DNA from 3 places in the Pantoea sp. CCBC3-3-1 genome. Region 1 is predicted to be linked to each of the others. Evidence: predicted binding sites of a transcription regulator. Region 1 holds the regulator's gene; each other region holds the start of a gene.
The links. The regulator Fur, encoded in region 1, represses iron uptake genes when iron is present. The targets are predictions, from matches to a motif close to ATAATAATGAGAACNACTATCAA.

Region 1 (3,284 bases):
AAATATTCGTTTCGGCACCGGCTATTCCGATATAAATAAACCTGTTGCGGGAACCGGCCTGCTCGACATGAGTAAAGAGGATAAGCCGTGGGCGAAATCACAGGTCTGTCAGGCCATGATCAAAGATGGCAAAGTCGAGGACATGGAACATTTGCCCAGCTACTTTGCGCGACAGGTCAGTCAGCAGGTGAAACAGCACGGCATTGGCAGAATGCAGGCGTGGCAGGATGGCCTGAAGGATGCCGAAAGTTCTCAGGCCTTTGCCACGGAGCACGTTGCGGTTAACTTCTGGGATACGCTGTACTGGGGCGGCTTTGATTCAGCCAATGACTGGGCGAACAAAGGTTATCAGGTCATTGTCTCTAACCCGGACTATGTCTATATGGATTTTCCGTATGAGGTGAATCCGCTGGAGCGCGGTTACTACTGGGGAACGCGCTTTAGCGATGAGCGTAAAATGTTCAGCTTTGCGCCGAATAACCTGCCACAAAACGCAGAAACCTCCGTAGACCGCGACGGCAAACCTTTTTCCGCGAAATCGGATAAAGCCTGGCCGGGCGCTTATGGCTTATCCGCCCAGCTGTGGAGCGAAACCGTGCGGACCGACGATCAGATGGAATATATGATCTTTCCTCGCGTTGTTTCGGTTGCCGAGCGGGCCTGGCATCGGGCTGCATGGGAGCAGGATTATCAGCCGGGCAGAGAATATATCGGTGGGGAAACAGCGCATGTTGACCACCAGGCGCAGCGAAAAGACTGGCAGCGATTTGCTAATCTGTTGGGGCAGCGTGAGCTGGCAAAACTGGATAAATCAGGTATTCACTACCGTCTGCCGGTGCCGGGCGCACGCATCGTTGCTGGCAAGCTGGAAGCCAACATCGCATTGCCAGGGATTGCTATCGACTACTCGCTTGACGAGGGAAAAAGCTGGCAGCGCTATGACCAGGCCGCGCAACCTGAGGTGAAGGGGAAGGCGATGGTGAGAGCGGTCAGCAGCGACGGCAAGCGCTTTAGCCGGAGTGAAACGCTGACAAACTGATTTACAAAATCTGAACAGCAGACGAAAAAAAACCGGTGAATTTCACCGGTTCTTTACTTGCACAGCTTACTTATCGTGCAGTGATTCGTCTTCGCGGCAGTCGCCGGTTGCGCAGTGACCATACAAATAGAGGCTATGGTTGCTGAGCTTGATGCCGTGACGTTCGGCGATATCACGCTGACGGGTTTCGATTGATTCATCGCTGAACTCGATCACTTTACCGCAGTCCAGGCAGATAAGATGATCGTGATGATGCTGCTGCGTCAGTTCGAAAACAGATTTACCGCCTTCAAAATTATGACGGGTCACGATACCCGCGTCGTCAAACTGGTTCAGAACGCGGTAAACCGTCGCCAGACCAATTTCTTCGCCCATATCGATCAGGCGTTTATATAAATCTTCCGCACTGACGTGATGGCTCTCTGGTTCCTGAAGCACTTCCAGAATTTTCAGTCGGGGAAGCGTGACTTTCAGGCCGGCCTTCTTTAATGCGGTGTTATTGTCAGTCATGCGGATATTGTCCTGTTACTTTGCTAGTCACTAAGTGGCTGAAAAGCCCTGAGCATCGGTCGACGCAAAAGCTGAGCGTCTCATTATAGAACTGATGCTTCGAAATAGAAACCACAGCGGGATTGCGCAACCGTTGAGGGAAGTAAGGATGAAAAGTCGTTACGTCCGGGAAAGCAAGTACCCATTTTCGCTGAGTTAACATTTCGCGCTGCCTCATCGCTGCCGCCGCCAGGGCGTAAGGCATATTGATGAGCTGGGTGACCGATGGCGTTATTCTACAGTTTTGCAGATGAAAGTTACAAATATGTACCTATTACTTCTATAGGAAAAAACAGTGACCCGATGTGAGATAGCTCGCACATCAGGCCCTTTCCTTATGCCTCAAGAATCTCTTTCAGCTGGAGTTCTTCATAAATCTGTTTGACCCACTTTTCGGTACGTTCGTTGGTCAACTCCGGCTGACGATCTTCATCGATGGCGAGGCCGAGGAAGTGATTGTCATCCGCCAGCCCTTTAGAGGCTTCAAAATGATATCCTTCGGTTGGCCAGTGACCGACGATGACCGCGCCGTTAGGCTCGATGATATCGCGGATAGTGCCCATCGCATCGCAGAAGTATTCTGCGTAGTCTTCCTGATCGCCACAACCAAACAGCGCAACCAGCTTACCGTTGAAGTCGATCTCTTCCAGCGTAGGGAAGAAATCGTCCCAGTCACACTGGGCTTCGCCGTAATACCAGGTTGGGATGCCCAGCAGTAAAATATCAAAGGCTTCAAGGTCTTCTTTGCTGCTTTTAGCGATATCATGAACTTCCGCAACCTCTTTACCGAGCTGCTTCTGGATCATTTTTGCAATGTTTTCCGTATTGCCCGTATCGCTGCCAAAGAAAATGCCTACGATTGCCATGATGTTAATAACCTCTTAAAACTTATAATGGAGGCGGCTAGCCTGCTTGTGTTAACGGCAATGATAGCAGACAGATTCAGGGGGATAAATCAGTAATCCGTCCGCATTTGTCGCTTTGTGCTTTGCCGCTGTATGAGCGTATTAGCGCTCAGGATGGGCCAGCTGGGCCATCACCATTTCTTCAATCAGCTCGCTGCGGCTCATATTACGCTGCTCGGCAAGCTGGTTCAGAGCATCAACCGCGTCACTGTTCATTTTCAGTTCCACGCGCTTCAGCCCGCGCACTTTATCACGCTTAAGCTGATTGCGTTTGTTGATACGCAACTGCTCATCACGCGTCAGCGGATTGGTTTTCGGTCGTCCCGGGCGACGCTCATCTGCGAACAGATCGATCGTGGTGCGGTCCGTGTTTTCTTTTGCCATAGAATCGTGATACTGAAAGGCTGGAGTTCTGATGGATTGAGCCATGATGTCACTGTCGTTGAGGCAGCGACAAAATTTTAGCGCGCCATCATACCCCAGTGAAAGTCGTGACGACAATGATTTAGCTTTTTAACAACCTTTTTGTTTCTGCTGAGCAAAAAAACGGCTGATAGCGCGTAAAACAGCATCAGGTTTTTCTGCATGCACCCAGTGACCCGCGCCGGCAATCACATGTGCGCGTGCCGCAGGGAACTGTTTCAGCAGTGCTTCACGATATTCCTCCGCCAGATAAGCGGAGAGTTCACCGCGAATAAACAGCGCCGGGCGTTGCCAGGCAGGCAGCGGTTGCCAGCCGATAATTCGATCATAGCATTGCCACAGCGCAGGGACATTAAATCGCCAGCGGC
Region 2 (3,284 bases), 960 kb from region 1:
TGCCGGTCTGGCCCGCAATGTTGCTGGCTTTAGTGACCGAATCGGTATAGGTATAAGCCGCAATCACCGCAATTTCTGGCGTGATCTGTGAATGGATCTCGGTTTCCACCCCTTTCGAGCGCACTTTACCAATCTGCTCGTTATAGCCGGTAACGCTGTTATAAGAGCTGATGTTCTTCTGATTAATATGAAACGCCGAGAGCGTCATCACCGTGTCCGAACCCACCGGCTGGAATTTGATCCCGGCTTCATATTGCTCGCCGGTCGTCGGTTTAAACGGATCGGCACCCGGCGCGCCGGTGTTCAGGTTCGGTTCAAACGAGGTGCTGTAACTGACATAAGGCGACAGGCCGTTATCAAAGGCATACAGCAGTCCAGCGCGCCCTGTCATCTTGTTGTCATTCTGCTGGGTATCGGTATCCGCTACGGCATCCTGCGTGCGCACTTCGGTCCAGTCGTTACGCCCCGAAAGCAGCAGGTTCCAGTTGTTCCATTCCAGCTGATCCTGAAGATAGACGCCAACCTGATCCAGTTTAGTGCGGGTGCTGGTAGTAAGCGTGAAGGCGCTTTCGTTCACGCTGACGCGCGTCGGATTTGTCCAGTCGAGGGTATAGCGGCTGGTGTTATTGTCCCGCCACAGCCTGCTGTCGATATCGCTCCACTTGTAATCCAGACCGCCCACCAGGGTATGTTCGACCTGCCCGGTGCTGAATAACGCCTTCAGCTGGTTATCCAGGCCCAACTCTTCGGTTTCCACTTTGTCATGCTGCGGGCGACGATTGATAGTGTGGTCGTTGTTACGGGTATTCGCCGTGGTAAAGACAACGTATTTGTACGACTCATCGATATTGCTGTAGCGCAGGTTCTGCTGGAAGCTGAACACCTCGTTAAAGGTGTGTTCGACACTATAGCCAACGGACGTCTGCTCACGTTTCGACTGGTTAAAGCTCGGTTCGCTGACGTTAAAATCGTACGGCAAATAGCCGGCGCTGGTACTCAGCAGCGTGCCGCTGGCTGGCAGAAAGTTACGGTAGCCCGCTTTGGGTTCGTTCTGGTAACTGGTCAGTAAGGTAAAGCTGGTGTCGGCGTTCGGTAGCCAGGTGATGGCCGGCGCAATCGCCACGCGTTGCTGCTTTTCGCCTCTTACAAACTCATGTCTGGTGCTGCCAACGCCGTTCAGACGATAAAACAGCGTGTTGTCATCGTTCAGCTTACCGCCAAAATCGAACGCCGCTTCGCCGTAGTGTTTGTTGCCGGTACTGAGCTGAATTTTATGGATACTCTGCGCGGTGGGCCGCTTGCTGGTCATGCTGACCAGTCCGCCGGGGCTGACCTGCCCGTACAGTACGGAGGCCGGACCGTGGATCATCTCAATGCGCTCCAGCAGCCACGGGTCAATTTGCCCGGCCCCCCCGCCGCTGCGGGCCGACAGGCCATAAGTCAGGCCGTCCAGCACCTTGGGCGCATAGCGAAAACCGCGGCTGATGATCTCGTCGTTACGATTAGAGTTACCGCGATAGTTGGTGACGATGCCGCTGGAGTAGTTCAGCGCATCGGCAACGGAAGCCGCAGCCTGATCGTCCATCTGCTGACGCGTCACCACCGAAATGGACTGCGGTGTTTTGCGCAGCGGCGTGGCGGTTTTCGTCCCGGAAGCACTCTCTTTCGCCACCAGTCCCGGCATGGGGGCAGTGACGCTTTCGCGGGTATCCGCACTGACGGTCATGGTCTCTTCGGCAAAGGCCGTACCCGAAAACGTCGTCAGCAGAAAAAGCGGTGTTAACGCCAGATGTAATCTGGATTTTTTAAAAGGGATCGTCATTGCAGAGGTCACTGAATTTTCTAATTTACCAGCCATGAATGCCATCTCTTCAAACTACCTTGTCATTAAAAATCCGCGGACGCCTGCACAGCACAGGCGTGTTAACGCCCACCGGGGGTTGCGGTTTCCCCAGAAACTGTACGGAAATCAGTAAGTAAAATTTACGTCAAAATCATATTGCAAATGTAAATCGTTATCAATAGCATTTGCATTGCGTTTGATAGTGTAAAGAGTCTGGCAATAATGTTTGAAAATGTCGCCAGATGTTTCAGAGGGCAAGGGATATGACGTTACGGCAAGATTTTCCCGCAGGAACTGCATCTAAACTGTTGTCAGAAAACGATTTAGGTGAAGACACCTGGTGGCGACGGTTGCATGAAACAGGCACGCCGCTGGTTGAATATGTGGATGAAGGACGCGTTGACATGCATTTCTTCTGGCGCGATCCGCAGGGCGATGAACAAAATTCCGTTATTGAACGCGTCTATGTGCACGTGAACGGCGTAACAAATCATCACAGCCCTACGCCCACCAGCCTAAAGCGCATAAGCAACAGTAATGTTTGGCACTGGTCAACGGTAATCGATGACCGGTGGCGCGGCAGCTACAGCCTGATCCCCATTACGGCGGAGCATCTGCCGCCAGTTTTCAGCAGCGATGCAGAGACCGCGCGTTTGCAGCAAAGAGCCTGGTGGATTTCGCTGATGCCGCTGGCTGTTGCCGATCCGCTTAATCATCAGCAGCCCTTTCTTAACAGCCGTCGTCATCCGTTAAGCGCCGCCCGCATGCCGAAAGCGCCGTGGATCGCCGCATGGCAAGGGTGGGATCGCGGTGAAGCGACGCCGCCAGATGCGCTGCTGCAACTGACCTGGCAGAGCGAAATACTCAATAATCAGCGTCGTGTCTGGTTATGGACCAGCGGACATACCTCCCGGCCTGACCAGCGCCCGCTGGCCATTTTGCTCGACGGACAAAACTGGGTGGAAGGCCAGCCGATTTTTTCCGCGCTGGCTGCGGAAACCGAAGCGGGTCATCTGCCTGCCGCCTGCTGGTTATTTATTGATGCGATTAACGGCCAGCACCGCGAGGCGGAACTTCCCTGCAATTCGCAGTTCTGGCAGGCCATTGAGCAGGAGCTGATGCCGTTAATCCGCCAGCACCAGGCTTTCAGTGAGGATGGCGATCGCACTTTAGTGGCCGGACAAAGCTATGGCGGGCTGGCCGCGCTGTATGCCGGTCTGCACCGCCCCGCTCGCTTTGGCCGCATCCTCAGCCAGTCCGGCTCTTTCTGGTGGCCCAACCTGCAATTTATTCATGCTTTTGACCGGCGAGAACAGCACCCGCCTGGGCTGTTGTTTCAGCAGCTTCAGGCCGGAAATTTACCGGCCGGGCAGCTGCATATTTTTCAGGAAGTGGGCAACCGCGAACGCAATATCGAATTTGTTAACCAGCAGATTGCGCC
Region 3 (3,284 bases), 2.0 Mb from region 1:
CGAGTTACGGCTGGCGACTGGCATGCCGTCGATCAGGATCAGCGTATTTTCTGGCCCCATACCGCGAATGTCGATTTGACGGTTGTTGCCGCGTTGTCCACTGGTGGAGTTGCCGGTCAGGTTTACGCCTGGCATAGTACGAATGATTTCGGAAAGGTCACGTGACGGAGGTCGTTTTTTGATTTCATCGGCAGTGATGGTTGAAACACCCGGCGCCTGAAGATTTTGCTGAGCCGCCGTTACCACCATCGTCCCGCCTTCAGCGTCTACCTGTTCAGGAGAAACGGTGCTCTGAGTCGACGTTGAAACACCCTTTTCCGTGCTGTTTTCCGGTGCGGTTTCCGTGGCTGCCATCGCCGTTGTGACTATTCCCAGTTCCAGCAGGATAGCTAATGATAAACGTGATAATTTGTTCAAAATTCATATTCCCTGAGATCGCCTCACCAACGTTATCTGAGGCAAATTTGGATAACCAGACGGCATTAGGATCCGCCCCGCCAGCGTCCAGCAATAGAGATGGATAACCAGGCGGCAATACACTATTGCAAACACAAACAATTATCAATTCGATTATTCATCGCATTCTCATTTAACTTCTTGTGTTATTGCGTAAACGATAAGAAAAATGGGCTGTTCAGGGCCAGCAATGAAAAGAGTAAATTTGTGAGCGGGTTCGCTTTAAAAGACGCAGAGGGAACAGACCAGCCTCACCGACATGAGGCTGGTCAGGCAGTTACTGTTTAGCAAATAGCTGTTCAAGCCGCGTCAGCAGGTTGCTGGCGCTATAATAATCAAGCCGGAAGGACTCATCCCCTAACGCATAAACCTGCTTATTTTTTACCGCCGGTGTTGCGGCAAGCAATGGCTCAGCCAGCAATGCAGCCTTACCCTCTTCCCCGGTAGCAAACATCATTACGGTGTTGCCCGTCAGTCCCGTCACCAGATTCTCTCCGCTTAGCGGAACGATATCTTTCCGTTTCATTCGCTGACTGGCTTTGATGCTTACCGCGGGAAGCTGTGCCAGGGTGAAGCCTAAGGATTCCAGCAATTTTCCCTGAGCAGACTCAGTGGTCCACAGATTCACTAACCGGCTATGGGCATTGAACACCAGCGCTGAAACCGGTTGTGGCGGCAGCACCAGCTTTGCTTTCACTTCTTTTTCGCGCTGAGCATACGTCTGGATCGACTTTTCAGCCTGTGCTTCATGGCCGGTTGCCTGCGCAAGAATACGTTCTACCTGTTGCCAGCTTTTATCATCGTAATTGACGACCAGCGTTGGAGCCATCGCCGAAAGACGCTCGTATATTGGCAGCGCAGAATCATTGCCTGTGGCGCTAACGATGATCAAATCGGGGTTTTCCGCCGCAATCGCTTCAAGATTGGGTTCACCCGTATATAAACGTTTAACGCCTTTTTCCGTCGCCGTCTTGCCCCACTGACGGAAAAAACCCTGCTGGTCTGTAATCTTATGTCCCGGCATGGCTGCACCACTGGCAACGACCGGTGCCCCGATGGCAAGCAGCGAGCCCGTCAGCGTCACGCTGGTAGAGACAATGCGTTCAGGCTGATGGTTAATCACCAGCTCGCCATCCCGGTTAGGAATATGACGCGGCCAGCCTTGCTCGGCCTGAGCCTGAGTGAAGGGCACGACGGAAAAAGCAGAGAGTAACAGCGGAACGACTAGTCTGGCGAAACGTATCATTGAGTCAGCTCTATTCAGCGAAACGAAGCAGCATACTGCCCCGATAAACATCCGGAACCGAAGATGATAATGATTATCTTTGCTATTAGAAAGGGGATTTGCCGTGCGTCGGGGAAATGTGAACCATCTTCCAGCGTGACGTAAAAGAAAAGGGACACAAATTTGTGTCCCTTACTGGCTTAGCGCTGATAGATAATTTCGACGCCTTCGTCGTCTTCATCATCCCAGTCTTCATCCCAGTCATCATCTTCTTCAACCGCCACTTCGGCTTCTTCGAGCTGCTGGCGGTGGTAATCATCCCACATGAATTCCACTTTCTCTGGCTGCTTCTCTTCCACTTCCGCTTCTTTAGGATTGGCGTTAATGAAGGACATCACATCCCAGCACAGCGGGGTCACGCCGACGCGATTGGCGGCAGAGATCAGGTAATATTTCTCCGTCCAGCCCAGCGCATCAGCGATAGCTTTCGCGCGGGATTCCGCCTCTTCCTGATCCAGCAGGTCGACTTTGTTGAAAACCAGCCAGCGTGGCTTGTTGAAAAGCTTTTCGCTATATTTTTCCAGCTCAGCCAAAATGATACGGGCATTTTCAACCGGATCGGATTCATCGATTGGGGCCAGATCAATAGTGTGTAACAGAACGCGACAGCGCTCGAGGTGCTTCAGGAAGCGAATGCCTAAACCGGCACCGTCAGAAGCGCCTTCAATCAGGCCTGGAATATCGGCGACCACGAAGCTTTGTTCGCTGTCCATACGTACCACGCCCAGGCTTGGTACCAGAGTGGTAAATGGATAATCCGCTACTTTTGGCTTCGCCGCAGAGACTGCACGGATAAAGGTAGATTTACCGGCATTCGGCAGGCCCAACATCCCCACGTCGGCCAGCAGCATCAGCTCAAGCTGCAAGTCGCGCTTCTCACCAGGCGTACCCATGGTTTTTTGACGCGGCGAACGGTTAACGGAAGATTTAAAACGCGTGTTGCCAAGGCCGTGCCAGCCGCCTTTAGCGACCATTTGCACCTGACCATGAGTCATCATGTCGCCCAGGGTTTCACCGGTACCCTGATCGATAATACGCGTTCCTACCGGTACTTTGATGATCACATCTTTCCCGCGCTTACCGGTACAGTCACGGCTCTGGCCGTTCTGGCCACGTTCAGCACGGAAAGATTTTTCAAAACGATAATCGATCAGCGTATTCAGGTTTTCATCAGCCTGCATGTAAACATCGCCGCCGTCACCGCCGTCACCACCGTCCGGACCACCTCTGGGAATATATTTTTCACGACGGAAGCTGACGCAGCCATTGCCGCCATCACCCGCAGCAACGAGGATCGTCGCTTCATCAACAAACTTCATGTTACTTCTCCGTAAATCATTTGCCCGCTGCCGATCAACCTTGCAGTCGGATGATCCGTCGTGGCTCGTGAACGATGGCCTGATGACGGAAACAGGGGTTCTGATGCTGCAAAGGTCTTCGCGATGCAATCAGAAAGAGGATCCGCCTTAAGACATCGTGCAGCTGAATATAAAGTGTACAGCAAAAAACCTGTTTGCTGCGAATCCGCTGGCGGAAACAGCCC

Region 2: the regulator Fur is predicted to act here: its motif matches at 2,006-2,028, upstream of fes (enterochelin esterase).
Region 3: the regulator Fur is predicted to act here: its motif matches at 1,766-1,788, upstream of fepB (Fe2+-enterobactin ABC transporter substrate-binding protein).

The regions. Positions count from the first base shown of each region.
Region 1 is NZ_CP034363.1:1,402,987-1,406,270, forward strand. It holds gene EHV07_RS06670 (beta-N-acetylhexosaminidase) at 1-1,039, shown strand, start outside; gene fur (ferric iron uptake transcriptional regulator) at 1,106-1,549, opposite strand; gene fldA (flavodoxin FldA) at 1,924-2,454, opposite strand; gene ybfE (LexA regulated protein) at 2,596-2,877, opposite strand; gene ybfF (esterase) at 3,007-3,284, opposite strand, start outside.
Region 2 is NZ_CP034363.1:2,364,096-2,367,379, reverse strand. It holds gene EHV07_RS11040 (TonB-dependent siderophore receptor) at 1-1,858, opposite strand, end outside; gene fes (enterochelin esterase) at 2,107-3,284, shown strand, end outside.
Region 3 is NZ_CP034363.1:4,412,259-4,415,542, forward strand. It holds gene EHV07_RS20615 (TonB-dependent siderophore receptor) at 1-354, opposite strand, end outside; gene fepB (Fe2+-enterobactin ABC transporter substrate-binding protein) at 734-1,702, opposite strand; gene cgtA (Obg family GTPase CgtA) at 1,882-3,060, opposite strand.